One region of the Paenibacillus sp. R14(2021) genome, then DNA from elsewhere that is predicted to be linked to it. Evidence: riboswitches for the same ligand, from Rfam matches in the RefSeq annotation. Region 1 holds a riboswitch; the other holds the start of a gene.

Region 1 (14,754 bases):
TGATAGATGAGCTTATTCGATGATGATTTTTACTCGACGCGTGTGTCGCGGCGTGCCCGTTCGGCTGTGCGGGAGAGCAAGGCCGCTCCATTCAAGCGCCGCGGCAAGCAGCGCTGGACGCCGGTGCGGATTGCGCTGACATCCTCCATGATCAGCGCCGTTGCCGTGGTGGTCGTATTCGGCCTCTTCACGGGCTTCGACCGCAGTGAAAGCACGGCCCAAGCGGTGTCCGGCGTGACGAACGTCGGCATGAACGACCCGCTCGAGAAGACGATCACCGCAGCGGCGAAGGTTCGTCCTGCGGTCGTGAGCATTATTAACGAGCAGATGCTGCCCGCAGGTGCGGCCGGCGGCGGTAAGGCAGAGACGGAGGAGCCGTCCACCGGCAAGGGGGCCGACTCTGATTCCAAGCTGGAGCAGGCTGCGCTTGGCTCCGGGTTTATATTCGAGAAAGTAAAGGGCAAGGCGCATATCATTACGAATAATCACGTCATTGCGGACGCTGCGGCGGTGAAAGCGGTGCTGAGCGACGGCGAGACGCGGGATGCGAAGATCATCGGCAAGGACGAGATTACGGATCTCGCGGTGCTGGAGATTGACGGCTCGGGCATCGATACGGTCGCGCATATCGGCGAATCCGATGATCTGCGAGCGGGTCAGTGGGTCATGGCGATCGGCAACCCGCTGGGTCTGAGCGATTCGCTCTCCATGGGGATTGTCAGCAAGACGAAACGGATCATTCCGATCTCGCTCAGCCAGGACGGCAACTACGACTGGGAGCAGGAAGTCATCCAAATCGATGCCTCGATTAACCAAGGCAACAGCGGCGGACCGCTGATCGATCTTGACGGCAATGTCGTCGGCATCAACAGCATGAAAATCGCCGATTACGGCGTGGAAGGCGTCGGCTTTGCGATTCCGTCCCACTTGGCAAAACCAATCGTGGAAAGCCTGCTGGAATACGGCAAAGTGAAACGGCCTTACTTAGGCGTGTACACGATGGACTTGGCGCAATATTTCGCCCAGCAGGCGGCTGCGGCTGCCGGAGCGGGAGCGGGCGGCGACAGCGCAGGCGGCGATGTGCCGCAGGACAGCGACGAGCCGCAGAGCGGCGATGACGGCGGAGCGGCTGCGATTGAGCCCGGCGACAATGGCGCGGACGATGGCACGGGCGATGCGCCGGCCGCAGGTCAGGACGGCGGCGCTGCGGAAGGCGGTGCCGATGCGGGCGGCGAGCAGAGCTTGATTCCGCCGCAGGGCGAGCTCAAGCTGCCGGACGACGTGCATGACGGCGTGATCGTGCTGCAGGCGGTCGGACCGGCGGCGGAAGCGGGTCTAGCATTCAACGATGTGATCGTGAAGCTGGATAAGCAGCCGATCAGCAGCACGATGGATCTGCGCAAGTACCTGTACGGGAAGAAGCACATCGGCGACAACATCGAAATCACGTTCTACCGCGACGGGAAGAAGCAGACGACGACATTTAAGCTTGCGGAGAAGACGGAAGAATAAGCGACATCGTCGCCTAGCAAATCAGCTCGTTCGGAGGCCGGAGACGGTCCTCGATTGACGGGCTGATTTTTTTTTGCGTACAATGGAGGAAATACGGACGAGATTAGAGCTGGAGGCTAAAGCATTCATGTATTGTGTATGTAAAGAGCATGTGGAACTTGCGATCGATAAATTCGTGGACGAATACGAGGATGCGCCGGATATCGTGGACCTGGCGACGACGACTTTCACGGCATGGGAAGCGCCGGCGACGTGCGAGTTGGGGCAGTGCGTTAACGCCTCGGCCTACTTGGTGGTGTAGCGCATGCATATTCAAATCGCTGCCGTAGGCAAGTTGAAGGAGAAATATCTCGTGCTCGGCATCGCCGAATACGCGAAGCGTCTGGGCCCGTACGTGAAGCTGACGCTCACGGAGGTCGCGGACGAGCGGGCGCCTGAGACGATGAGCACCGCCGAGGAAGCCCAGGTGCGCGAGCGCGAGGGCGAGCGCTTGCTCGCGCAGATTAAGGCGGACGCGCATGTGATCGCGCTCGCCCTGGACGGGGAGCTGTGGTCGAGCGAGGACCTCGCCGGCCAGCTGGATTCGTTAGCCACGTATGGGCGGAGCCACGTGGCTTTTGTCATTGGCGGGAGCACGGGGCTCGCGCCCGCCGTCTTGAAGCGCGCCCAGCAGCGGCTGAGCTTCGGGCGGATGACGCTGCCTCACCAGCTCATGCGGCTCGTGCTGCTGGAGCAGGTGTACCGGGCGGTGAAGATAAATCGGGGGGAACCGTATCATAAGTGACGGCAAGTTTATGTTGAAGCTGTTCCATGAAGCCGTTAGAAAGTAGCGCGTTTTTTCTGATTATAATAACGTCCTAAGCTCACGTTGATATTTTTTCATATGCGCTAATGTCGGAATAACCCGGTTGGCCGAACGAATGCCGCCGATCCTCATGTTTCGGACGACATGGTAAGGGGCAGATAAAAGCGCATGCAGAAGGTTTATATCAGAAGAGCTTAATTATCGGTATCTCTGATAATAGTCGATTGAGCGAAGCATCTCCGTACCGTTCCAAACAAAATTTCGATGAAGAATATGGGACAAATCCTTCATTCTTGTGTGGAGAGAACTGTTATCAAAGTCGATCAAATGTAATTTTCGTCGTTTGTCTTTAATCAGATTGGGATAATTGTAATCGCCATGAACAAATGCGGAAGCCTTTTGTTCGGCATCGATGGCCTCTAAGACTTTTGGCTGATGCAAATAGCCCAGCACTTCCTCACAAAGCGCTGCTAAATGCCCTGTATTTTTGTACTGACTGAGCAGTTGTTTATATTCCGAAACTTCGTGGTTCAGTCCCGAATATCGGATTCTTGCGACAGGAGCTTCGGCTGCAGGGAATCCTTCAGCAATGGAATGGAATTTGGCCAATGTTCGAATCCCATTCTTTAAGTCTAGCTCCTTGTAAAGACCGGTCTCTGTCCGTCTACCCAATTCGTTAACGTGTACGAAATGCCATCATGAGTCATGCAGGCGGATTGATCCAATGTAGGATAAATCCTCTGACCACGGGTAAATCCATGCTCATCCATGCAGGATAGGATGCGGGTAATAAAACGGACCTCCTCTTCCGGGAAGACGTAACTTTTTAAACAGTAGCTCGCGTCAGCGGGTCGAATCCTGTAAACATCTTGTATTTGAACCGTTTCTTTGATTTTTATTCCGTACATTTGTTCTACCCTTGACCCGATGGACACCCTCATACTCACTTCTCCTCATTGATTTGTCCATTCCTCTAATAAATCAATTGCTTTCAATCGGAGAAACCATGTTTGTTCCATAATCTCTAGCATTTCACGACTTCTAGGGCGATTAGGGAACCGAGTGGCATGCCAAGCTTCCCGAGGCAATCCGTACAAGGAAGAAATCAGTTTGCGCTCGGTCCTGTCTAAAGGACAGAGATCTTCGTACCCTTTTAACAACGATTGTATGAAATCGGGATTAAATTGAGTCGTGTTCATGAGGGCCTTGGCTACATCAACGTAGATGGAGCCAACCTTAATATGGTCCCAATCGATGATGAAAAGCTAGTTGTCATCTGAAATAATGACATTAGGTGAAGTAATATCGTTGTGTATCAATGCGGGGCGGTCCAATTCCTTCTCAAAGAGGTCTGCAATCTCCGGGTTCCTTAAATCGGCCCAGGCCCGATCCGAAATTATTTTATAGTGTTTGCCATATTTTTTGTACCATCCGTGGTTCTGTTTATTCGTTTGGATTGCCTTTGCCATTCGTCTACGAAAGAGGCGGTCTTGAATTCTCCATATTTGGATTTGTTTGCGAGTAGACGACCCCTTAGTGGAAAGAAAACGACCGGATGTCGTATGTAGGGTGGCAAGGGCCCGGCCAAGCGCTTCAAAATCTTGTTCGTTTTCCAAATTCCTTCCTTTTATCCAAGCGGTTATATAGAAGGGCCTTCCTTGGTTTAACGTCCATAACTTTCCGGTATTGCTCGTGAGCCATTTGGGCATGTAGCTGAAACCGCTATCCATCAAGAGCTGTATATAGTTTGCAGTTGTTTTTATTTGATGAATTGTACTCGAGCGGAGTAATAAATTCCGAAAAAAGGGCTTTATCCCATAGGTTCCACTTTCGGTTTGTATCTGGATGATGGCGTTTTTTCGGTAAAAGGACGCGATTGAGTTTGAACGCAACGGAATCAGGCCGAATTGGCGGGTGATTTCGCGAATTCTAGTTTTTGTATAGGAATTGGTCATGAATAACCTCGCTTCATTCAAGATGGGAGAAAGAAGAAGATCGAGAGGATAGCTATTAGCTAGGTTATTCATGGATGGGGGAGTAGTATGGTCTAACGACATGAGAGCAATTAAAAACTTGCCGTTCAGACAGCGCGGTGAACCGTATCACAAATAACGGCAAATTTTTCTGAAAACCGCAACTGATAACCTCATCTTATGCCCATGATTTAGGTATGGCTGTTTTCCCTGGGGAAGAAGATCAATTAATAAATCAATCTCAATTGAAAGGGGATCACAATTGGAAAACAGCACCACTTTTATCTCAATATTTAAGAGAAAATCATTCAACAAGAGGATTAGTATATATTCAAGAAAATGCGGATGAGTTAGGTGTACTACAAAATCTCATAGCATTATTAGGCGATATGATGAGGGCCCACAATTTATCTATTAATGAAATGGAATTTTAGCTCGGAAGAAGGGTTGCTGCCGGAGAAAGAGAAATTGACATAAAGCATCTTCTAATTAAGTTGGAAAGAGCCGTTTTTCATTCTAGAAGAGTCCTTTAGAAAATTAGGACTATTATACTAATAAATGAACTCAATTTTTGACAAATGTAGGCGTTTTGGCTTATACAAATAATGCATCATCCTGATTATGATAGTTTTATAGGTATAAATTATTCCAAGTGAAAAAGGCAAATCACGGGAAACCGTGAGACGCAAAGCCAAGGGCCTGATCCGCCATACCTAGCGGAAGGCAGCCGGTTGCCACAGGGACCATAGTTCTCTTATACTATGAGCCTTGTTAAGCAGGCTTATTTTTATTGGGCTTTATTCTTTTTTTCACAAGAGAGAGGTAGGTCCATGAAGATGAAGAACAAATGTACGAGCAAGGTATCATCGCTAGTGATTCTACTGCTGGTACTGCAGCTGCTTTTGCTGCCAGTCCAAAGTGTGCTCGGCGCAGCAGGCAGCAGTATTTTGCCCCCAAGCAATCTTGCGACACAGCTCATCACGCCGGATGATGCGAAATTGACATGGAGCTCGGTTGTGAACGCTACAGGCTATAACGTTTATGAAATCACGGATGGCCAACTGATATTGCGCGGTACGACTGCAACGAACAGTTATACGGTCAACAATCTTGCAGAAGGTTCGTACACCTATGTCGTCTCGACATTAAGTGCAGAAGGCGAGTCAGGACCATGTGCGCCGATTACCGTTTCAATCTCCTACCCAGAAATGGCGGCTCCTACACTCAGCTATTCGCTTGTTAACGTCAATGACATCAAATTAAGCTGGACAGCTGTACCTTATGCTGAAAGCTACAGCCTTTATCAGATGGATAGCGATGGACAGCAGAAATTGCTTACATCGGGGACAGCACGAACATTTACAATCTCGAACGCACCGGAAGGCACCTACAAGTTCGCTGTATCTGCGGCCAACACGTTGTACGGAGTGTCTCCGCTTTCAGCACAGGTGCAAGCGGAAATCATTCATCCGACCATGGCGGCTCCTGGCAATTCTACGTACACGCTTGCGAACGGCAATGACTTGACGTTGAAGTGGGACGCCGCCGCGAATGCAACAGACTACAAGGTCTATCAACTTGTTGACGGGCAGAAGGTGCTGAAGAGCACGGTAACAGGTACAAGCGTTGCTTATTCGAATGTACCGGCAGGTGAATACGTGTATGAAATTCATTCGGAGAGCAGCCGTTTCGGCGAATCTGCAGAGGGCAGTCAGGTTACAGTTAACATTAACACCGTAACAATGACGGCTCCTACTAATTTTAGATTTACGATCGCGAATGCGAACGATATTACGCTCAAATGGGACGCTGTAACTTTTGCAACGAGCTATAAGGTATACCAGATTATGGGTGGCCAGAAAGTGCTGAAGAGCACAGTAACGGGTACAAGCGCTGTATATACGAATGTACCGGCAGGCGATTATACGTATGAGGTTCACTCGGTAAGCGCCGATTTTGGCGAATCTGCAGAAGGCAGCCAGCTTGCACTCACAGTCAATGCAGTCTCAATGGAAGCACCTGCAAACCTCAGCTATACAACTGCAAACATTAATGATATTACACTCAAATGGGATGCGGCAGCGAATGCAACAAGCTACAAAGTTTATCAGATTGTAAATGGTCTGAAAGTGCTTAAAAGTACGGTATCCGGCACGGCTGCAGCATACACCGGATTGCCTGAAGGTGATTACAGCTATGAGATTCACTCCTTCTCCAGTAAATTCGGTGAATCGGCTCAAGGCGCAGCAATCTCGTTCTCGATTCAATTTCCGACGATGGAGCCGCCGTCTAATGTCGTCCAAACCATTACGAGCGTGAAGGACTTCAAGCTCAGCTGGAATGCGGCAGCGAATGCAACTAGCTATAAAGTGTACCAAATTGTAGATGGTCAGAAGGTACTGAAGAGTACAGTTACAGGGTTGAGTGTTACGTATACGAACATGCCGGCTGGCGAGTATCAATATGAGGTTCACGCATTCTCCAGCCGCTTCGGGGAGTCTGCAGAAGGCAGCACAGTTGTAGTAACATTGAACGGCATTGTGCTCGAAGCGCCGGCAAATCTGGCGTTCAGCATCCTGAACGGAAATGATATTAAGCTGACTTGGTCGGCAGTTGCAAACGCGACGAGCTATAAAGTATACCGGGTTGTAAACGGTGAATATGTGCTGAAGAGCACGTTGAGTAGTACGACCATAACCTATACGAATCAAGCGGCGGATAATTATGATTTTGTCGTCGTCGCCGTTTCGACGCTTTATGGTGAATCGCCAAAAAGCTCAGAGGTGAATATTGCGCTCATTTATCCGGTAATGGCGGCTCCGGGCAATCTCACCTCCAAAATCCAGAACGGCAACGATGTGCTCTTGTCTTGGACCGCGGTGCAATACGCAAACAGCTACAAGGTGTATGAGCTGGTAGGTACTGGGGAAGTGCTTAAGGCGACGACAGCTTCCTTGAATACCGTCATTTCCAATGTATCCGCAGGTGATCACACCTACATGGTTCGTTCCGTAAGCACGCGTTTTGGCGAATCATTAGCTGGCAGTCAAGTAACCGTAGCGATGACGGAAATTGTCTTGCAAAAACCGGCGAATCCTTCCTACACGTTCGCGAATGGCAATGATATCGTCCTCAGATGGGACACCGTTCCTTTTGCAACGAACTATAAAGTCTATCAGATCGTCGATGGGCAAAAGACGTTGAAAAGCACGGTAACATCGACGACTGTCACCTATGCCAACATAGCAGAAGGCAGCTACGAATATGAAATTCATTCGTATAACAGCCGTTATGGCGAGTCCGAAGATGGCAGCGACGTTACAGTTTCGGTTGTCTTCCCTGATATGCAAGCGCCGGTCAACTTAACAAAAACGGCAGCGAACGTGAACGATATTACGTTGAAATGGAACGCAGCTACCTATGCAACAAGCTATAAGGTCTACCAAATTGTTAACGGTGAGAAAGTACTAAAGAGTACAATTACAGGAACATCGGTTGGTTACGCTGGCTTGGCAGAAGGGATGTATGAATATGAGGTCCATTCGGTCAGCAGCCGTTTTGGCGAGTCGGCAGAAGGCAGCAGAATCACCTTCTCCATCGTATGGCCGATCGTACAGCCGCCCGTACTAAAGGCGACTGTGTTTAACGGAAATAATATTACGTTCTCGTGGCAGGCGGCAACATGGGCGACCGAATACCGTGTTTATGAAGTCGTCGATGGCAATCGTCAACAGCTTTATAAAGGAACTGGCCTTAGCGCACAAGTAAACAACCTGTCGGAAACGGTGCATCACTTTGAGATTGAGGCTTACAGCGCTCGTTTCGGATTATCGGCCCCTTCCGAGCGGCTGGATGTCAACGTTATTTATCCGGAAATGCAGCCGCCTGCAGCTAGCATTAAGCTGCTTAGCCCAACTAGCGCGCTAATTTCTTGGAACTTCATCACCTATGCGAACGGCTACAATGTGTACGAAATGGTTAACGGCTTGCCTGTACAGCTCGCGAGAAACGTGAATAACCTTTCGTATACCCTTACAAACCTGTCATACAAGAATCATGAATTCTATGTGACCTCGTACAGCAATTCGTTTGGCGAGTCTGCGCCTTCGAACATCGTTTTGGCAAAGCTGATTGTGGATAAGGAAGCACCGGTTACTACAGCGAACACCACTGGCAGCTGGACGAAGCAGAGTCCGGTCACAGTGACACTGACGGCTACAGACAATGAAACAGGCGTAGCAAATACGTTCTATTCGTTGAATGATGCTCCATTTGAAATCGGAACATCGGTTACAGTAACGGAAGAAGGCATTCACAAGCTAACGTACTACTCTGTCGATAAAGTGGGTAATACGGAAGCTGAGAAGACAAGCTATGTGAAAATCGACCGCACAAAACCGGTAACTTCTGCGACGGTTCCAACGGGCTGGTCTAACGAAGCGGCAACGGTCACGCTGACAGCAGCAGACGCTATGAGCGGTGTAGAGAAAACGTACTATTCGATCGACGGTTCCGCTTATGAGGAAGGCACAAGCGTTGAAGTAAGCACGGATGGCGTGCATCAGATCAACTTCTATTCGGTTGATCATGCAGGCAACGTAGAACAAGCACATTCTGTGACCGTAAATGTGATCGACCGCACCGCTCCGGCAACAACCGCAGAAGCACCTGCAGGCTGGGTGAAAGAAGCGGCGGTAACATTAACTGCGACAGATGCGCAGAGCGGCGTTGCGAATACGTACTACTCGATCGACGGATCCGATTATGTAGAAGGCACAAAAATTGAAGTAAGCACGGACGGCGTGCATGAAATCAGCTTCTACTCGGTTGACCGGGCAGGAAACGTGGAAAAAGCGCAGCGATCGACGGTTATGATTGATCGCACAGCGCCGACAACAGCTGCGGCAGTGCCTTCGGGCTGGTCGAAGCAGGACGTGACTGTAACACTGACAGCGAACGATGCACAGAGCGGCGTTGCGAAGACATATTACTCTCTTGATGGTTCTCCTTATGCAGCAGGTTCCGTCTTTACCGTGGAGTCGGAAGGGATTCATAACGTAAGCTACTACTCTGCAGATGCAGCGGGCAATGAGGAGACCGTCCGTCAATTAGAAGTCAAAATCGACAAATCCGCTCCAATTGTCACAATGGACTTGAACCCTTCTTATAAGCTCGGAGATTCCGTTAAACTGACATATTTGGCTGCAGACAGCCTATCGGGAATCGCATCGGAAAAAATGACGGTTACGGGACCGAATGGAACGGTGGAAGCTGTTAAAGACACATCGCTCAAGATTGATCAGCCTGGTGTGTACACCGTAACCGTAACTGTTATGAATGCGGCGGGACTGAGTACAACGATTAAGAAGCAGTTCAGCGTGTACATTGCAGCAACCATTGAGGTTACACCGAAGGTTATTAAAGGCAACAGCGGTGTCTTTACCGTTCGAGTTACGCTTCCGCAAGGCTTCAGCACTGAAGGCTTTGACTTGAACACTGCAACGATCAATGGCGTGAAGGCTCTTAACAGCAACAACGGCTACTACAGTCAGGCGAAGATGGGTCAGTTTAAGTTTGAGCGTTCTGAATTTACATGGAACCAATCCGAGGTGCTGCTCGAGTTCCGCGGGTATGTGAACGGCATTCTAGTCGTCGGTCAAACGATGGTTAAAGTAAATCCATAATAAGAAAAATAGGACACCTTAATAGAGGGTGTCCTATTTTTTCGCCGTTAACTCCGTTACGGTGAACCGTACCATAAATAACGGCAAGTTTTTTGCGGAAAACTAGCAGGAGACGTGTAAAGCTCCTTGAATGATATGGGTCAGGATGAGAACAAGTCGTGACGAGGGGTAACGTGGAAAACAACGATAGTAACGCAACGACCGCTTCACGGTATTTTATCGGGGAACGGTCGTTTCATTTTGGTTATAATGGAAGTAAGCAAGGTTCAACAATTATTAGAGAGCAGGTTAAATGTTAATGACAGTCAATCCAAAACAGCGTTATCGCTTCAGCGATGCACCGATATGGGATCTACAAAGGCAGTATTACGAAGAAGAAGGATTGAGGGCTTGGAACAACGATCAAGTGCCGCAATACATAACGAGCAATCCGATGATCGGGACCGCATACGCAGAAATGATTTTCGGTTTTCTTCAAGATCGGGCGAATAAGGGATATGGTACGGAGCCCGTGATGATCGTGGAGCTTGGAGCGGGAGCGGGGCGTCTTGCGTATCATGTGTTGCATGAGTTATGCCGGTTGAGGGATTACGCAGGGATCGCATTGCCTCCGTTCCGTTATGTGATGACGGACTTGGCGATGAATAATGTTCGGGCTTGGAAGAAGCATCCCGCGCTGCAAGCTTTTATTGCCGAGGGGATCCTCGACTTCTCGCGGTTCGATGCGATCCATGATACATCCCTGCACCTCGAAATGTCAGACGTAATGATTCGTCAAGGGGACCTACAACAACCGTTAGTCATCGTGGCCAACTACTTTTTTGACAGCATCCCGCAAGAGCTGCTTTATATAGGCGATGGACAGGTTTATGAAGCGGACGTGTACGTCGAATATCCCGAACATCATGATTCACTAAAACCATCGGAATTGCTGGATCAAATCGTGTTAAGTTATGAGCATCGGCGGGCGCCGGAGTACGAACAAGAAACCTATCCCTACCGGGATGTCATTGCCGTCTACAAGGAGCAGCTCGAAGATTCGCACATTGTATTCCCCGTCGCAGGATTGAATTGCTTAGAGCGGCTAAACAAGTTGTCGCAGCATGGTTTTCTATTAGTCACGGCGGATAAAGGCGATCACTTGCTGGATAGCTGGAAATTCGCAGAGCCGCCGCTGTTGACCCTGCACGGTAGCTTTTCTTTAACGGCCAACTACCATGCGATTCAATATGTGTTTGAACAAAGAGGAGCCGCGGCGTTATTTCCACCGCATCATTATAAAAATATTAATGTTGGCTGCGTTCTCCATGTGGAACAGCCGATGGACTATCCCCAAACGAGATTAGCTTATCGCCGGTTTATCGAACGCTATGGACCGGATGAATTTTTTAGCATGAAGGTATGGGTAGATCGCAATTTAGAAAGCATGGGCCTGGAGCATATTTTAAGCTTTTGGCGTTTGGGCGGATACGATGCGGAATTTTTCATTCAGAGCACGAAGCGGATCTCTAGTCTGATTGCGGATGCGAACGATGAAGAAAAGCAGGATCTTTTGACAGGCATACAGCGGATGTGGTCCTCGTACTACGTCATGGAGCAGCGGTACGATCTTGCGCTCGATGCGGGGTTGGTACTGTTTGAGATGAGTATGTACGAGGAATCCAAACGGTTTCTTGAAATATCGATCCTTGAAGAACAAGATGAAGTCGTATCGACCGTATATTATTGTCTAGCTATTTGCTGCTTCGAGTTAGCGTTAGTCCAAGAGGCGTCGCATTACTTGCGTGAGTTATTAGTGCTCGATCCTGGTCATGAAGAGGCAATGGCATTGTTAAGCATGGTTCAAGCGTGAAATTTTTTTGAGAAACTTTGCGAAGCATAGTAATAGCGCTCGCTGGTGGATGATTTGAAATTCATGTAGACACCCAGATGAGGGTTGTTATATTAGACCTATAGTTCTCGAACCACCTGTTTAACAACGAGGGTGGTTCTTTTTTTGTTTGAGGTACAGCATCATCAGCTGCTGTATCCTCGCGACCACCGGACAAACGTACTTTTTTACTCCTTGTCCACATTTATACCTTACCAAAATGATTCAATTGCATTTAATGAATAATGTCAATAAGAAAGGAGGTTTTAGGTATGGGAAATAGGAATCCAAATGCTTACGACCCCGTTCAGATTTTTAACTCTACATCCTTTAATGCGTCTGGAAAAGTTGAGTATGCATCGATCTTTTGCAGTGACGACAGTTATTCGGTTCAGCGTGACGAGACATGGACAGCTTCCAGCCGTGGAGTCTGTTTGTTGACTCGAATCACCGCAACCGTCAAAACGCCAAGTGGAAATATTGAAGCGATCCCTTATACGTCTTCCGGTACTTCTTTCAGCAAGTTCGCCATTATACAGATAGGGGTAAATCAGTTTCAAGTGACGCGCGTTGTAAGTGCCAAAAGACGCAAGTGAAATCCTAAAGCGGACATGATCATGATGAGGTAATAACAGAAAGGACGACAGCCAAGATAAAAGGCTTGTCGTCTTTTTCTCGACTTAATGTTTCTTGTACCATAATATTCTGCGATACATCGAGGAATCTTTCAAGAGCCGGAAAGGACGCAAGTCCGGTTTATAATTGCCTTCAATGATCCAAATCCGGCGGTTCCTGTCGATGCCTATATCGAACCCGACTTGTTTAAGCATGGGGTAACGCTCTCCCAGTCGTTTGGCAGCCAATAGTGCGATCTTTTCCGCTTTGACAAGCAAGCTCCGATCTCCGATTCGGGCTAATTTTAGCGCCTCAAGTACTGGAATGGTGCGGCTGGTCACATTTGTGACTAGATATCCTTGTGCCGCCACTTTCGCGTATGTGCCTGTCACGTTCCAAGTGGATGAAAAGCCTTTTTTTCGCTGAGCCATTATCCGAATGTCTAACGGCTTGTGTTGAATTTGAGCAAGCTGCAGACGCCTTTGGACAATATATCCACGACCTCTGTGTGTTTTACGGAGCCATCGGAGTAACTTATCGGTGTCTCCTATGTTGACCGCATTCTTTTCGTTTTGAATACGATAGGCGTTCGCGCCGTTCTGTTTAATGAACACGATATCCCTTCCGTAACTCCCGTCACGAGGTTTCAGTACGACGCTTCGATAGAGAAGCAGCATCTTCGGTAATGCATCCTTCTTAAGCAACTGTGTCTCTGGCAACCGTCGGGCGAGAGAGGACGTATTGCGAAGGAGGCGATATTGCAACCATTTGTCTCTTTTGATTAACATTGAAATCACAGCCTTTCCAATCTTTTACGGTAATTCTAAGTCAAATCAGTGATCAGCATAAGTGACCATTCGTCTATATTTATAAGCCGAAGAGATCCTCTCTGGCTGCCAACAAAGAAAAGGCCGTCGGTGCAGAACTGGCTCTGTGGAAGTGGTAGCAGATCGGAATTGTTCATGTGTATTGCTCCGTTTGATTGGAATGAAAAGAAGCTGCCTTCTGGGCCTATCGGGTCCTTCGGACAGCTTGTGAAATATATATTGTACTGCTGAATCATCCTAGGCAAAATTCGCAATATAGATGGGATTCGTCAAGGGGACTTGCAACAACCGCTAGTCATCGTGGCCAACTACTTTTTTGACAGCATCCGCAAGAGCTGCTTTATATAGGCGATGGACAGGTTTATGAAGCGGATGTGTACGTCGAATATCCCGAACATCATGATTTACTGAAACCATCGGAATTGCTGGATCAAATCGTTTTAGAGCGGCTAAACACGTTGTCGCAGCATGGTTTTCTATTAGTCACGGCGGATAAAGGCGATCACTTGCTGGATAGCTGGAAATTCGCAGAGCCGCCGGAGTTGACCCTGCACGGTAGCTTTTCTTTAACGGCCAACTACCATGCGATTCAATATGTGTTTGAACAAAGAGGAGCCGCGGCGTTATTTCCACCGCATCATAATAAAAATATTAATGTTGGCTGCGTTCTCCATGTGGAACAGCCGATGGACTATCCCCAAACGAGATTAGCTTATCGCCGGTTTATCGAACGCTATGGACCGGATGAATTTTTTAGCATGAAGGTATGGGTAGATCGCAATTTAGAAAGCATGGGCCTGGAGCATATTTTAAGCTTTTGGCGTTTGGGCGGATACGATACGGAATTTTTCATTCAGAACACGAAGCGGATCTCTAGTCTGATTGCGGATGCGAACGATGAAGAAAAGCAGGATCTTTTGACAGGCATACAGCGGATGTGGTCCTCGTACTACGTCATGGAGCAGCGGTACGATCTTGCGCTCGATGCGGGGTTAGTCCTGTTTGAGATGGGTATGTACGAGGAGTCCAAACGGTTTCTGGAAATATCGATCCTTGAAGAACAAGATGAAGTCGTATCGACCGTATATTATTGTCTAGCTATTTGCTGCTTCGAGTTAGAGTTAGTCCAAGAGGCGTCGCATTACTTGCGTGAGTTATTAGTGCTCGATCCTGGTCATGAAGAGGCAATGGCATTGTTAAGTATGGTTCAAGCGTGAATGATGCTGGTTCCGGATACGGAGCAAGTTTTACAACCTAACATTGCGACGTATGTGAAGCGAGGTTCACCATTAGCGCGGATGGACAATAAAATCAAATATGCATCGGTGGAAATAGCAAAGAGGGGCGCGACAAGGGCGCCCTTTTTTGCTTAAGGGATGATACGGTGAACCGTACCACAAGTAACGGCGAATTTTTGGTGAAAACCCTTATTTGGCGCGGAAAATAAAGCAATGAGGCAGGCAGGGAG
Region 2 (14,754 bases), 1.5 Mb from region 1:
GTTTTCGCGTCGAGCATGCTTACCGGGGGATGGATGCTCGGACGCAAATATGACCGGTTGAAGGAAGAGTCGACGATTGACTGCTTGACTAACGTGTATAACCGCAGATTCATTGAAGTGAATTTCAATAAACTGCTGAAGCAAGCGGAACGTAAACGCAAGAAAATGACCATTATACTGCTTGACGTGAATGACTTTAAGGAAGTAAATGATCGATTCGGGCATCTGCAAGGCGATAAGGCGCTTGCCTTGATTGCGGAGACGCTGCGAAATTGTTCGGAACGCGGCGAAATTGCAGGCAGATGGGGCGGAGACGAATTCATTTTGATCTGTCCGTATGCCGACGACAAAGGAATCGAACGAATAACGAAACGAATTCATGAGCAGCTGCTGAGTGTTTCAAGACGATCCGGACTTCGCTTGTCAGTCTCGGTGGGCTCCGCGTCTTTCCCTGAACATGGCGGGAATCTAGCTCAGCTGACCTTGGCTGCAGACACGAGAATGTACGCGGATAAGTATGTACGCAAAGTGCAAGAAACCGAACCGGCAGCGCTGCAAGCATGAAGCAAGCGATAAAGGCGGGATACACCAATGAGAAAAGTTCACATCAATTCCGTTGCCCCTGGAGATAAGCTGGCCCGCCCTATTCTGCAAGAAAATGGAAACGTACTGCTTGGCGCCGGCGTGGAATTGAGCCAGCGATTCATTGACAGGCTGGCTGGTCTGGGCATAGATAACGTATACATTGATGATCCTCTCTCTGAGGGACTGGAGCCGACGGAAGCCATTCAGGATGACACGCGAAAATCGGCTTCCGCGAACATTTTCAAGACGATGAATACATTGATGGATCAGCCTCAAATCAAGGGAAGGACGATAGCGCCGGAGCTTGGCCGAACATTTCGGAAGGTGTTTGGCGATATCGTGCAGGATCTCGTCAGGCGCGAGGATATGATGGTCAGCCTTACCAATATCCATGTGGCCGACAGCTACCTGTTCAACCACTCTTTGAATGTTGCGATATTCGCGGGTATTATGGGCCTAGCTAAAGGCTATAACCGCAATCAGCTTGAAGAGCTCGGGATGGGCGCACTGCTCTTCGATATCGGCATGACGAAGCTCCCGAAGGAGCTGCTCGCGAAGAACAGCGTATACACGCCGGCCGAACGGAACCAGATGGAGAAGCATACGGAAGAAGGCTTCAACATCATCCGGGCGCAGCATGACATTTCATTGCTCTCAGCCCATTGCGCGTTTCAGCATCATGAACGCTATGATGGCTCGGGCTATCCGCGTAAGCTGAAGCGAGACGAGATACATGAATATGCGCAAATTATCGGAATTGCGGACGTGTTTGACGCCCTGACTTCCAACAGACCGTACCGTAAACGGTTTACGCCTTCGGAAGCGATTGAGTTTTTGTTTGCTGCCGGCAATACGTATTTTGATCTGGACCTCATAAAGATGTTCTGCAAGCATATTTCGATCTACCCCGTGGCGACTACGGTGCTGCTCAGCACAGGTCAAATTGGTGTTGTAGCGCTGAATAACCAGCTCGCCGTTCATCGTCCTGTCGTACGCATTATTAGGGAGCCTGACGGAGCACCGCCGAAGGCTGCGTATCAAATTGATTTGAAGGACGAGCACAGCCTTATGATTGTCAAGGAAGTGTAGATCATCTGGACCAACGTCATCCACAACTTCATAGTCATCGATACTAGCAAACTTGCCGAAAGGCAGGGACGCAAAGCCATAGGGTCTAATGTTCGCTTGAAACGAACGAATGACAGCCTGGCTGCCGAAATGCAAGCCTGGAGTCATCCAGGTCTACAGGAAGCGGATCCATGTTACAGAGGGAGCGCTTTTTTCATGTGAAGGAGGGGAATGCCGCATGTCTGCCATGTATGCACGGAAGGACAATTATGGGGCGGACAAGCCCGCGTTTCAAACGAAGGCGCTGCTCCACAGCCGAACAGTTGTCGAACGAGAAGGCTATGTATCAACGGGTATTTTGACCTATATCGAAGGCGACATGATGGAAATTGAAATGTCGGAATTCAAGAGCTTCGAACTGGGTGATCCCGTGAAGCTGACCTTGTATACGTCGGTCGGCATTCACCGGCTGCAATCTACGGTCATTGCGAAAGCAGAAGGAGCCATCGCCCTTCTCTTCCCGTCTCGCGCCTTCGCGGGACATGAAGAGAAGCGGGAGTCGCAGCGGCTTCAGGTCGCCCTCTCGGGCAAGCTGAGGCGTACGATTTCCCGCAAGGTCGAGACGTCCGATCTGGAACAAGTCATGATCGCGGCGCAGGATCAGTTCGAGCTGAGCGCGAGCAACTTGAGCGAATCCGGTATCGGCTTTCGCATCTCGGCGGGTCCGTATATGAATGCGGGAGAAGTTGTGGGTGTCACGCTTGATTTAGGAGCGCCTTTCGAAGCTAAACTGGAGATCATTCGAAAGGACGAGAGCGGCATTGTAAAGTTCTACGGAGCCCGTTTCCTGGAGCTGGATGAACAGCATCGGAGGACGCTTCGTGCGTACCTGCTTCGTCAACAAGTGGAAGCTTACTTTAAGCTAAAGCAGCAGGGCGGGAAGGAGCAGCGCAAGTAGTACGATAATCATTGAAGAAGGCGTGCATCGGAAAACCCGGGCATCGCCTTCTTTTTTACTGCCAATCGGGCAATAATGGCAATAGAGCTTACGTTAGGAAAGCAGGGGACGGCATGCGTAGAGGCTGGCTTGGGGCAGGTACAATCGTATTCGCGGCTGTGCTTTCCGGTGCGGCATACCGGTATGGGATGTTTTTTGATGAAGTGTTCTACCGTTGGGAGTGGCTGCTGTGCTTGGCAGGGATGTGCGGAGCGTTCACGATCGGGGCTGCTCTCATTAGGAACCGGATGAGAGCGGGAATTGCTCCGTTCAGTGAGCAGACTGCGAGCATCCCTGCAGCTGTGTATGGCCTGCTGCTCATTGCGGCGTTCTACGGCTTGGCTGCTTTACATGAGCCGGCATCCCTGCTAGGAAGTTTGCAGCAGATGCTGCGCTGGAGTGCTTATGCAGCGTTCCTGTTTATTCTTTATGCGGCGTTCGGGCAGACTTCGCATCGCGTTTGGCTGTCAGCGGGCATATACGTCTCCGGCTTATTTGTTATGGGCTGCGCGTTGGCAGGCTGGTTGGGGGCGCTGTCGTTTCCGGACATGATCATGACGACGGGAGATCCCCGTTTATCGGTCGTTGGTGCTCGGTTAGCCGGCTTTCTTCAATACCCGAACGTTCTGGGAGCGGCGGCATGCGCTTATGTCGTCTGGAGTGGGTCGCTGCTTCTGCGCGCGAAGACGAAGGCGTCTTTTCTGCTCCATGCCATCGGTATTGTTCCCTTCATGCTTACCGCTCTGCTTACGGAATCTCGGGGAGCCTGGCTTGCTGCCGCTGCAGCCTGGCTGGCCGGCCTTCTTCTGCTCGGCCGGCTGGAGCGCAGCGCCTGGCTGCTGTACACCGGTTGGGCCTTGCTATGCGGCGGAGCGGCATACCGCTTCGTTGTGCATGCGGGCGTACGCGCCTCGGCTGCAGAGGGGAGGGCGGGAGCGACCGTAACCGAGGAGCTGCTCCTGATTCTCATCTGCGCTGCAGCACCTGTTGGTTTCCTGGGACTGCGGCGTCTGCTTGCCGGCCCGAAGGTTCGGCTGGTTCAAGCCGTCGCCTGGGGCGGCTGTTCTGCTGCCGTGCTGCTCAGTCTGCTTGTGGTGCTGCCTTCGTCCATACATGGCCGCCTATATGGCTTTAGCGGTGTTTACGATACCTTCGCAGCCCGCGGTCTGTTCTACGCTGATGCCGGCAAGCTTATTCAAGAGGCGCTTTTCTTCGGGCGAGGCGGCGACACATGGCGCGTGCTCTTTACCGGTATTCAGTCTCAGCCCTATGTGGGCAATGAAGTACATAGCGGCCTCATGGAGCTCGTTCTTGATCTAGGCGTTATGGGCCTGCTTGTCGCGGCTGCGGTTCTCTTCATTCTCCTAAGCGCGGTGTGGCGCGGGAACCGGCTTGGACTGCTCCCCATCGGCATCCTGCTGCTTCATGCCGCCATCGACTTTGATATGGAGTACGGCTATTATTGGCTGCTGCTGCTCGGCTGGGCTGTCGTTTCCTCCAGCGGGGAGGAGCGCGGCGGGGTTCGCGGCCGCGCGAGGGTTCGAGCTTGGCGGGCCGCGGGGGCTGGCGCGGCCGCCGTTTGCTTCGCCGCCGCCGCGCTGCTCGGCTGGCGCTTCGATGCCGCCGTGCGGCACCGCGAGGCGGCAGCTGCCGCCTCCGGCGCGGCACGGACGGCCGCGCTGCGCGCGGCGCTCGATGCGAATCCGTATTGGACGCCGATTCGCATCGAGCTCGCAGACCATGCACCGCCTTCGGAACGGGCGGTGCTGCTGACGTCCGGACTGCGCTATGAGCCGCAGTCCGTGCCGCTGCTGCGGGCGCTCGGCCGTGAGTGCGCCGAGCGGAGCGACGTGATCGGCGCCGCGGATTACTGGCGCCGCGCACTGGCCTACGACCGCTTCGACTGGGGCAGTCAGTCGGAAGCAGTCGTCACAATGGCGCAGCTCGCGCAGAACCTGCGAGCCGCTTCGCGCCTGGCGGAGGCGAACCTGGCGGCTGAAACAGCCGCCTTGTTCTTCGAGCGCTACGAGGCGCTGAAGAAGCCATACACGGCCAACGACCGCAAGTTCGCCGTGACCGATGCGGCGCAAAAGGCAGCTGCGCAGAACCGTCAACTGCTGGCGCAGCTTGGTACCTATCCGCTCGCTGAGAAGAGGTAGCGAGCTATCGGAGGCCGGTCGCAGCTGCGAAGAACATAGCTGCTGGCGCTGTTCCCATCGTTCAACACGACAGGCTTTTTCGCACGCTTGATCCACAATAATCGAATCGTGTCGACCGCTTTCTTCGACCGGTTCGGTGTTGTACGTTTCGGCAACATCGGCACGCTGACCAACGTGTCGTATACGCTTCGCGTCTTCAACGCAAACGGCGTCCAGTTCCGTACCCGCACGATTCCGGCCGGCGTCGAAACCTTTGCTATTATCGGGTAACGCTAATCCCTCATTTACGACAACAGCAGCACGGCTCTCTCGCTTTAGAGCTGTGCTGCTGTTCTATTTTTCGGGCTCGGTCAGCCGCCGAAGGCGCTGCGAAACGCCGCGCACAGCTTGCTTTGATCCACTTCCCACAATGCGGCAATGTCCGCGCTGACGTTCTCGTCCCACCAGTCGGAGAGCAGCTTGCGGTTGCTGGCATGCTCGTGAATCCACTGCACGTTCAGAAAAACCTTCTGTATATAAAGCTTCTCGGCAAGCTCCAGCTTTTCTTTCGGAATATAAACACCGAGTCTTTTTACGGTGCGGTACAGCTCGTTCTCGCAGGCACGTTTGATTTTGCGGGCGCTGGGATAGGCGGAGGTGTGCTTCTGGGCAGTGGAAGGTTTCATCGTAACCGACTCCTCTCTTCCCCTATATATGCGCAAGCCGGGCGCTGTGCCACACGCTCTTGGCTATTCCACGGTCAGGTAGCCGACCATCGGTCCGCCGTTTGAAATCGACGTGTGGACGAGGCATTCAATCGCGAAGGTCCCCCGTTGATCCGCGGTAAAATGAACGACTGTCGTTTGTCCTTTATTGACTTCCCCTTTAACGCCGAGCTCCTGAATGACGAAGGGATGCGATTTGCCGTTTACGCCCGTGATGCGCAGCTCGACGGCATCTCCCTTGTGGACGACGATGGAGCCTGGATCCCAGCGATAGACCTCGAGCTCCTTCCCGTCATCGGTCTTTGTTTTAAATTCGCCGGTTACGAGCTGAAAAACCTTCATTTCCTTCGGTGCAGCCAGGGCGGCGCGGGATTGGTTCCACCGCAGGCATACGGCCGCAAATACGACAATGAGCAGCAGGAGCGCGAACAGAGCGAGCTGTTTGCGATTGATGACAAAGATATTCGACATCTTTCTCTTCACCTGACCTTTCGATAGATTCGCTTCATATTAAGGCTAGTCTATGCGGGGGCTTGGGCCGCAATGCCAAGTGCTGGAGGCATGTCTCCAAGTATGCTAGAATACCGTAAGAGAGAAGCAGTTTACTCGAAAAAAGAAGACTGATAGGAGATGACGGATGAGCTGGTTTCATGATCTGGTTAATACGCTGCTTCAATGGATTGAGGGCCTTGGCTATTTCGGTATTCTGATCGGCCTGGCCATCGAGGTTATTCCGAGCGAAATCGTGCTGGGCTATGCGGGTTATCTCGTTTACCAAGGCGAAATAACGTACCTCGGGGCCGTTCTGTTCGGTACGCTCGGCGCGATCGTTCAGCAATGGATTCTATACGGCATCGGACGCGGGGCGGGCCGCCCTTTCTTCGAGAAATACGGGAAGTTTATCAAAATCAAGCCGAAGCATCTCGATCTCGCAGACCAGTGGTTCAAACGCTACGGCGACGGCATCGTCTTCACGGCGCGCTTTGTTCCCGTCATGCGCCAAGTGATATCCATCCCTGCCGGAATCGCAAAAATGCCCTTCTGGCGGTTTACGATGCTGACGGGGCTTGCTTCTATTCCATGGGTGCTTCTATTTGTCTATTTGGGCCGTACGCTGGGCGAGAATTGGGAAGACATCGGAGCCAAAGCGGCGCCATACGTGCAGCCGGCCATTCTGATTGCGATTGCCGTACTTATCGTCTATGTCCTTTATACAGTGTTGAAGCGTAAAGGCAAATCGATCTGATCTGTTTGAATCGTGCGGGAGCACTTTGTTACAATTAAGCTGCTTGTCATGGTTGTTTCATTAATATCCACTCGCAAGGGTGAACGAGGAGGCTTTTTCGATGGGGAAGAACGTAGCGGGCAAGCTGGGCAAAGGCATCAGCCCGAAGCAATTTTACGATGCCATGCAGAAGAACCAGGAGGCATTTCAAGGCTGGTCGAGCCGCTTTGAATGGGTGAACGGAGAAGACCGCGAGTTTTTCGAATCCATTAACAACCGCGATGATCTGCGCTGCGTGATTATCGCCTCCGACTGGTGCGGCGACGTCGTGCGCAACGTGCCGGTCGTATTCCAAGCCATGGAGCTTACCGGCATGTCGGTCGAGGTACTGATCATGGAAGAGCATCTGGATACGATAGATGAATTTCTGACGATGGGCGGCCGCTCCATTCCCATCGTCATTATTGCGGATACAGGCGGTCATGTGCTGGGACAATGGGGACCGCGCCCTTCCTACGTGCAGGAGCCGATGGTCGCGTTTAAGCAGGCTAACCCGGACCGTGAAGCGTCGGACTATCAAGAGAAGCTGGCGCTTGCCCGCCAGGAACTGATCCGCCGTTACGGTGATGACACGGCGTACCAGCAGGATATTATTACTGAGCTTCGCACGCTTCTGGCGTCTGTCTAGCATGCTGAAGATTGAAACCTTTACCCTCGGGCCGCTGCAAACGAACTGCTACCTCATCACCGAGGAAACAGGCACCCGCGCATTCGTGGTCGATCCCGGCATGGGGCCGAAGCGGCTGATCGAACGCATCCGCGAACGCGGCTTGCAGCTCGAAGCGATTGTACTGACCCATGCGCATTTTGATCATATGGCCGGCGTGGAGGAGGTCCGCCAAGCGTTCGGCTGCCCCGTTTATTTGCATGACGAGGAGGCGGACTGGCTGGGCGATGCGCGCAAGAACGGCTCCGCTCGCTGGTCGGACGTCACGGCGCCGCTCACGACGGCTCCGGCCGAATATGCGCTCTCGGAAGGACAGAAGCTGGAGCTGATCGGCGAGACGTTCCGCATCCTGCATACGCCGGGTCATTCGCCCGGCAGTGTCAGCTTGCTGTGCGGCGGGCATCTGATCAGCGGCGACGTCCTGTTCAAGATGTCGGTTGGACGCACCGACCTTCCGGGCGGCAAGGAGCGGGATTTGTTCGATTCGATCCGCACGAAGCTGTATAAGCTCGATCCGGCGGTTCGGGTATACCCCGGCCATGGTCCGCAAACGACAATTGGTTTTGAAATGGCTAACAACCCTTACGTGCCGGCTTAATCAGCCGGTTCGAAGGGTTTCATTCATCTTATTGGGGGCATTCCATAGTGGCTGAGACGAATCAACGGTTGAAGGACGAAGAATTGGACGGCGGAACCTCCGTCAAAATCCAGCTTACGCCAGCTGAGCTGGCAGCGGAGCAGGAGGCGATCGTCAAGCGCGTATCGGCAGAGCTGAGCCTGCCGGTCAGCAAGGTGAAGTCGGCGGTGTCCCTGCTCGACGAAGGCAATACGATTCCGTTCATTGCCCGGTATCGGAAGGAAATGACCGGCGAGCTGGATGAGAACGAACTGCGCGCGATTGAAGAGAAGCTGCAGTACATGCGCAATCTGGAGAACCGCAAGCGCGAAGTCATCCGCTTGATTGACGAGCAGGGCAAGCTGACGGACGAGCTGCGGCAGTCGGTTCAGAGCGCCGTCAAGCTGCAGGAAATCGAAGATTTGTACCGTCCATACCGGCAAAAACGCAAGACAAGGGCGAGCGTGGCCAAGGAAAAAGGCCTGGAGCCGCTTGCGCAATGGCTGCTCTCCCAACCGCGTCAAGGCGATCCGCTGCAGGAAGCTGCGCGTTACGTCGATGCACAGAAGGGCGTAGAGACCGCCGAGGATGCACTGCAGGGCGCGAAGGACATTATTGCCGAGCAGCTTGCGGATGACGCGAAGATCCGCGCATGGGTGCGCCGGTACACCTTTGACCAAGGCATTATACGGACAGAAGCGAAGGATAGTTCCCAAGAGACGGTCTATGAAATGTATTACGCTTATCAGGAGCCGCTCAAGAAGCTGCCTCCGCATCGTACGCTTGCCATCAACCGCGGGGAGCGGGAAGATGTGCTTCGTGTAGGGATGGATGTGCAAACGGATAAAATCCACGACTACATAGACCGGCAGCTGCTTCGGATGGGAACGGCAGCTGGCGTTCGTTCCGTGCTGCTCGCGACGATCGAGGATGCCTATAAACGGTTGATCGCGCCGTCGATTGAACGCGAGGTTCGCGGGGAGCTGACGGAGAAAGCCGAAGAGCATGCGATCAGCATCTTCTCGACCAATCTGCGCAACCTGCTGCTTCAACCTCCCGTGCGCGGCAATGTCGTGCTCGGGGTTGACCCTGCTTTCCGTACGGGCTGCAAGCTTGCGGTTATCGACGAGACCGGCAAGCTGCTGGAGGTCGCTGTCTCTTACCCGACGCCGCCGAACAACAAGGTGGCAGAAGCCGAGAAGCTGATCAACGGCCTTATCGATCGCTATCGCGTCCAGCTCATCGTCATCGGCAACGGAACCGCCTCCCGCGAGACGGAGCAGTTCATTGCGGATCTGATCGGCAAGCGAAAATTCGCCAAGCTGACGGGAGCAGGCGAGTTGAAATATATTATTGTCAACGAAGCCGGAGCGAGCGTATACTCCGCTTCCAAGCTGGCGGCGGAGGAATTTCCGAAGCTGGACGTTGCGGAGCGAAGCGCGGTATCCATTGCAAGAAGGCTGCAGGACCCGCTTGCCGAGCTTGTCAAGATCGAGCCCAAAGCAATCGGCGTCGGCCAATACCAGCACGATGTCAGTCAGAAGCGGCTCGAAGAGACGCTTGGCGGCGTCGTTGAATCGGCCGTTAACCATGTCGGCGTTGACGTCAATACGGCTTCGCCTTCGCTGCTGTCGTACGTAGCCGGCATTAATGCGGCAACGGCCAAGAATATCGTGAAATTCCGCGAGGAGAACGGCATCTTCCTGGACCGGAAAATGCTGCAGAAGGTGCCCCGTCTCGGCGCGAAAACCTACGAGCAGTGCATCGGCTTTATCCGTATTCCGGAGAGCCGTAATCCGCTGGACCGGACGCCGATTCATCCGGAATCGTACGCCGTTGTAGACAAGCTGTGCGGCGTGCTGGGGCTGCAGCTGGAGGGAATCGGCTCGGAAGCGTTCAGGGCGGCGCTGACGACGATCGAGACGTCTCAAGTCGCAGAACAAATTGGCGTGGGCGTACCGACGCTTCGGGACATCATCGACAGCCTGCTGCGTCCCGGCCGGGATCCGCGCGAAGAGCTGCCTGCGCCGATCTTCCACACGGACGTGCTCAGCATCGAGGATTTGAAGCCTGGCATGGAGCTGCATGGCACGGTCCGCAACGTGATTGATTTCGGCGCGTTCGTCGATATCGGCATCAAGAACGACGGGCTCGTCCATATCTCGCAGCTGAGCGGCAAATTCGTGAAGCATCCCATGGATGTTGTTTCGGTGGGAGATACAGTTACGGTATGGGTGCTGAGCGTGGATGAGAAGAAAGGCCGGGTCAGCCTGACGATGCGCAAGCCGGGATGATGACAGTTATCTAATAATTGAAACGGCAAAAGGGTGTTATCTCTAATCAGTCACGTCAATCGTCACTGTATGGAGATAGCACCCTTTCTCATGGGGCGGCTATAAGCTTGCGGAATCTTCGTCAGCATGTTGACTTGTACGATAGAAATACCAGCAGTCATTCAATAGACGAATTTGCCGGCGGTCTTTCTTCAAGAAAGCACGCATCAATTGATTGCACAGCCACTGCGGCAAGGCATTCGCCCTCCTTCCCGTCATCGCTTGTTGTAGTAACAGCATATGGGAATAGGCGGATGTCCGTGCAGGTCCAACTGACATTCCTTGCAGCAGATCAGTCGAATTTTCGCCGATTACGACTCGTACTCTTCTTCATACCACTGCTCGAGCTGGGCTTGAAGCGCCCGAATTTCGGTTAGCAGCGAGATCAGCGGATAAGTTTTCTCTTCGATGGAGGCGAAGTCGTTCTCCAGCTGGTTCACGTAATCGAGGCCCGAGTGGATGGCAATGGACTTGTCATGCAGGTCAACCTCGCTGCATTCCGCAATCGCATAGGGCAGCACCGGTATGTGACTTGCCGTCAGTTTATCGATTTCCTTATGCAGGCGCAGATTAAGCGCGCTTAATTGATACGCATGCGAGGCAGGCATTTCGACGAAAGATACCTCTTGCATGCTTTTCATGACGATATAACGCATAAGTGCCATAGTTTTACATTTCCCCCTTCACAATCAGCTGATGCTGATGGCGATGAATTCTACTTGACAGTGTAGCGTATTCGTCCTTTAAAATTCAAGTATAACTGTCGAAACAAATCGAGGAGATCGAATCATGCAGGATCATGTTTTACAGGAATGGGTGGAGCGCGTATCGATGCAGTATTTCGGGCTTCCCTTCCGGCATCAGGCGACGTATAACGGCAGGCTGAAATCGACTGGCGGCCGGTATTTCACGAAGACGCATAACATCGAGATCAGCCCTCACCAGCTTCGCAACTACGGCGAAGAAGAGACGGAGAAAATCATTAAGCACGAGCTGTGCCACTATCATTTGCATCTAATGAAACGAGGCTATCAGCACCGCGACGATGATTTCAAGCAGCTGCTGGCCAAGGTCGGAGGCACGCGTTTCTGCAAGGCGCTGCCCGCAGGGGAGAAGCGCAAGGCTGAACCCTATCGGTTCAAGCTGGTTTGCCGCAGCTGCGGGACAGAATATTTGCGCAAACGCAAGACGGATCCGCGCCGATTTGCATGCGGCAAATGCCGCGGGCAATTATTACTAACGAAGCTTGACTTCATTTCTAAGACGTGATACATTATTTCTTGTCACTAAATCCTATTCCCTGATAGCTCAGTTGGTAGAGCACTCGACTGTTAATCGAGTTGTCACAGGTTCGAGTCCTGTTCGGGGAGCCATTTCTTTTGGAGAAGTACCCAAGTGGCTCAAGGGGACCCTCTGCTAAGGGGTTAGACTGCGTAAGTGGTGCGAGGGTTCGAATCCCTCCTTCTCCGCCATATTTCTTAAGATGGCACTTGGACTGATTAGCAAGTCCAGTCTCGATTACAAGTGTATGATCCGATCTCTATGAAGAGCGGCGCTAGGCCCGTTGGTCAAGTGGTTAAGACACCTCCCTTTCACGGAGGTAACAGGGGTTCGAGTCCCCTACGGGTCACCAACTATTATTGATATGATATAATCGCATATCACTCCGCGGTCGTGGTGGAACGGCAGACACACCATCTTGAGGGGGTGGCGCTCACAAGGCGTGCGGGTTCAAATCCCGCCGACCGCACCAACCTTACATGAACAAGTCCTTGAAATGAAGGGCTTTTTTTGTGTCTTCTAAGGCATATCAGGCATCAGTTGCTCGCTTCAATAGAGCATGGTGAATAAACCGCGTATGTTGTGGTTAAAGTAGGTGGACACGAAATAATCATCGGCCGCAATCGGCTTGCTCTGAAGTATTAAAATAAGTCTTGCCATGGCTCCGCGGTTCTGCTATATTATTATTTGTCGTTTAAAAGGCATGTCGAAAAACGGCGAATATATGGCCCGTTGGTCAAGTGGTTAAGACACCTCCCTTTCACGGAGGTAACAGGGGTTCGAGTCCCCTACGGGTCACCAGAATAAGAGCCATTAGCTCAGTTGGTAGAGCACCTGACTTTTAATCAGGGTGTCGTAGGTTCGAGTCCTACATGGCTCATTTTTACCTCATTGATATGGTTCATTGCATATCACTCCGCGGTCGTGGTGGAACGGCAGACACACCATCTTGAGGGGGTGGCGCTCACAAGGCGTGAGGGTTCAAATCCCTCCGACCGCACCAACCTTACCCTTTCGAAATCCCTTGTTGATCAAGGGATTTTTTTGCGTTATTCGGCGAATTGTGCTAGTAGAGCCGAGGGATCGGTAAGGCCGATGCCGACGAATGGGAACGAACGATTGCGTCTCTTGTCGATTGGCCGGGAAGCGCAGATTATGTTATATATAGAGTACATAGATAGGAATGAAATGGAAGCCAGGGCGGGTGACCGCTTAAGCATCGGCTATCAAATTGGTTGAGAGGAACGAGGTACAAAGCCATCATGCTAAGGAAAATCATGACGATCCTATCTCCGGCGCAGCTTATGGTTGCGGCCTATTTCATCGGTATGCTGCTGATTGCGCTTCTTCTCATGCTTCCAATCAGCTGGAAGGAAGGCACGTCGCTCTCCCCGCTGGACGCCTTGTTTACCTCCGTCAGCGCCGTCAGCGTAACGGGACTGACAACGGTTGCCACGAACGCTGCGTTTAGCGTGTTCGGTATAACGGTGCTGCTCGTTGCCTTTCAATTCGGCGGAATCGGAATTATGACGCTGGGAAGCTTCTTCTGGATCCTTATGGGCCAGAATATCGGTCTGTTCGAACGCAAACTCATTATGATTGACCAGAACCGGTATCAGCTATCGGGGCTTGTAAAGCTGATGCGTCTCGTGCTTCTCATGACGCTGGCGATTGAAATGATGGGGACGCTGCTGTTCGCCGCCTATTTCTATTTGACCGGATATACGGCCTCGCCGGCGAAGGCGCTCTATTTTGGCTTGTTTCACGCGGTTTCTGCGTTTACGAATGCAGGCTTCGATTTGTTTGGTGATTCCTTGATGCGGTATGCCAATGATTATTTCGTGCAGGGCGTGTCAATGGTGCTGATCGTGCTCGGTGCGGTCGGTTTCCCTGTGCTGGCAGAGCTGTGGCAGTATCTGCGCCGGGAGAAGGGAACCCGGTTCCGATTCTCCTTGTTCACGAAGCTGACGATCGCGACCCATGCCGTCTTATTGACGGGCGGCGCAGCGATCCTATGGATGACGGAGGCGAGCCGTTCCTTCGACGGCATGGGGATTGGGCAGCAGCTCATGAATGCCGCCTTTCTATCGGTCTCTTCCCGCAGCGCCGGGCTGACGACGATTGATATTTCTACGCTTCATCAGGCATCGCTTCTGCTCATCTCCATGCTGATGTTCATCGGGGCCAGCCCGTCGAGCGTCGGGGGAGGCCTTCGGACAACGACGGTTGCCGTCATCGTGCTGACGATCGTGATGTTTGCCAAGGGCAAGAAGGAAGCCCGCTTGTGGGGACGCGCGATCGGCAAAGATGACATACAGAAAAGCTTCGTGTATTTCGCGATCTCCATCGTGCTGGTTATGGCAGGGTGCTTCGCGGTATTGATGCAGGATTCGCATGCTTACGATTTGTCCGCCGTGCTGTTCGAGGTGACCTCTGCTTTCGGGACATGCGGGTTATCGACCGGCATAACGAGTTCCTTGAACAGCTCAGGCAAGATCACGCTAATCATTCTGATGTTTATCGGAAGAATCGGGATGTTCTTGTTCCTGGCGATGTTCACCTCGAAGAAGAAACGGCCGGACCTTAAATATCCGGAAGAAAAGCTAATAATTGGGTGAACGGCGTTTGTTTGTATGTCTTGTCTTTTATATAATCAGATGGAGTGGAAGCCGATTAGGACAGGAAGGGATTGAGCGGGATTGACGACATTGTATCATGTGCTGGGTGCCAAGCAGTTCGACCGGGAACTGCTGGACAAACTCTTCGGATCAGCGAAGGAAATGGAGCAGGTGGCCGCGCGCGGCGGCGCTCAGCGATTCCCGAACAAAATCATGAGCACGCTGTTTTTCGAGGCGAGCACGCGGACGCGGTTCTCGTTTGAATCCGCCATGCATCGTTTGGGCGGACGAGTCATCGGCACGGAGAATGCGAGCCAGTTCTCCTCGACGATCAAGGGGGAGACGCTGGAGGATACGATTCGCATCATAGCCGGCTACAGCGATCTCATCGTCATGCGGCATACGGATATCGGCGCAGCGAAACGCGCGGCGGCCGTATCG

What was found. Region 1 has a riboswitch for cyclic di-GMP ahead of KXU80_RS18295 (OmpL47-type beta-barrel domain-containing protein). Riboswitches for the same ligand answer to the same signal wherever they lie in the genome.
Region 2: another riboswitch for cyclic di-GMP. It lies ahead of KXU80_RS25195 (PilZ domain-containing protein); the one in region 1 lies ahead of KXU80_RS18295 (OmpL47-type beta-barrel domain-containing protein).

Annotation. Positions count from the first base shown of each region.
Region 1 is NZ_CP080269.1:3,933,381-3,948,134, reverse strand. It holds gene KXU80_RS18325 (S1C family serine protease) at 7-1,512, shown strand; gene KXU80_RS18320 (CxxH/CxxC protein) at 1,640-1,813, shown strand; gene rlmH (23S rRNA (pseudouridine(1915)-N(3))-methyltransferase RlmH) at 1,817-2,296, shown strand; gene KXU80_RS28125 (phosphotransferase) at 2,516-2,926, opposite strand; gene KXU80_RS18305 (phosphotransferase) at 3,583-4,272, opposite strand; gene KXU80_RS18300 (hypothetical protein) at 4,488-4,724, shown strand; cyclic di-GMP riboswitch class I at 4,941-5,029, shown strand; gene KXU80_RS18295 (OmpL47-type beta-barrel domain-containing protein) at 5,121-9,974, shown strand; gene KXU80_RS18290 (SAM-dependent methyltransferase) at 10,273-11,826, shown strand; gene KXU80_RS18285 (hypothetical protein) at 12,117-12,440, shown strand; gene KXU80_RS18280 (YheC/YheD family protein) at 12,525-13,247, opposite strand; partial or broken gene KXU80_RS18275 (tetratricopeptide repeat protein) at 13,551-14,503, shown strand.
Region 2 is NZ_CP080269.1:5,445,458-5,460,211, forward strand. It holds gene KXU80_RS25185 (GGDEF domain-containing protein) at 1-564, shown strand, start outside; gene KXU80_RS25190 (HD-GYP domain-containing protein) at 592-1,674, shown strand; cyclic di-GMP riboswitch class I at 1,710-1,803, shown strand; gene KXU80_RS25195 (PilZ domain-containing protein) at 1,892-2,611, shown strand; gene KXU80_RS25200 (O-antigen ligase family protein) at 2,725-4,809, shown strand; gene KXU80_RS25205 (hypothetical protein) at 4,897-5,079, shown strand; gene KXU80_RS25210 (dehydrogenase) at 5,160-5,474, opposite strand; gene KXU80_RS25215 (cupredoxin domain-containing protein) at 5,538-5,984, opposite strand; gene KXU80_RS25220 (undecaprenyl phosphate transporter UptA) at 6,151-6,759, shown strand; gene KXU80_RS25225 (thioredoxin family protein) at 6,860-7,426, shown strand; gene KXU80_RS25230 (MBL fold metallo-hydrolase) at 7,428-8,063, shown strand; gene KXU80_RS25235 (Tex family protein) at 8,171-10,375, shown strand; gene cmpA (cortex morphogenetic protein CmpA) at 10,475-10,609, opposite strand; gene KXU80_RS25245 (hydrolase/acyltransferase) at 10,726-11,079, opposite strand; gene KXU80_RS25250 (SprT family protein) at 11,204-11,683, shown strand; tRNA gene KXU80_RS25255 (tRNA-Asn) at 11,712-11,787, shown strand; tRNA gene KXU80_RS25260 (tRNA-Ser) at 11,796-11,886, shown strand; tRNA gene KXU80_RS25265 (tRNA-Glu) at 11,973-12,047, shown strand; tRNA gene KXU80_RS25270 (tRNA-Leu) at 12,083-12,167, shown strand; tRNA gene KXU80_RS25275 (tRNA-Glu) at 12,422-12,496, shown strand; tRNA gene KXU80_RS25280 (tRNA-Lys) at 12,503-12,575, shown strand; tRNA gene KXU80_RS25285 (tRNA-Leu) at 12,614-12,698, shown strand; gene KXU80_RS25290 (TrkH family potassium uptake protein) at 12,958-14,313, shown strand; gene pyrB (aspartate carbamoyltransferase) at 14,395-14,754, shown strand, end outside.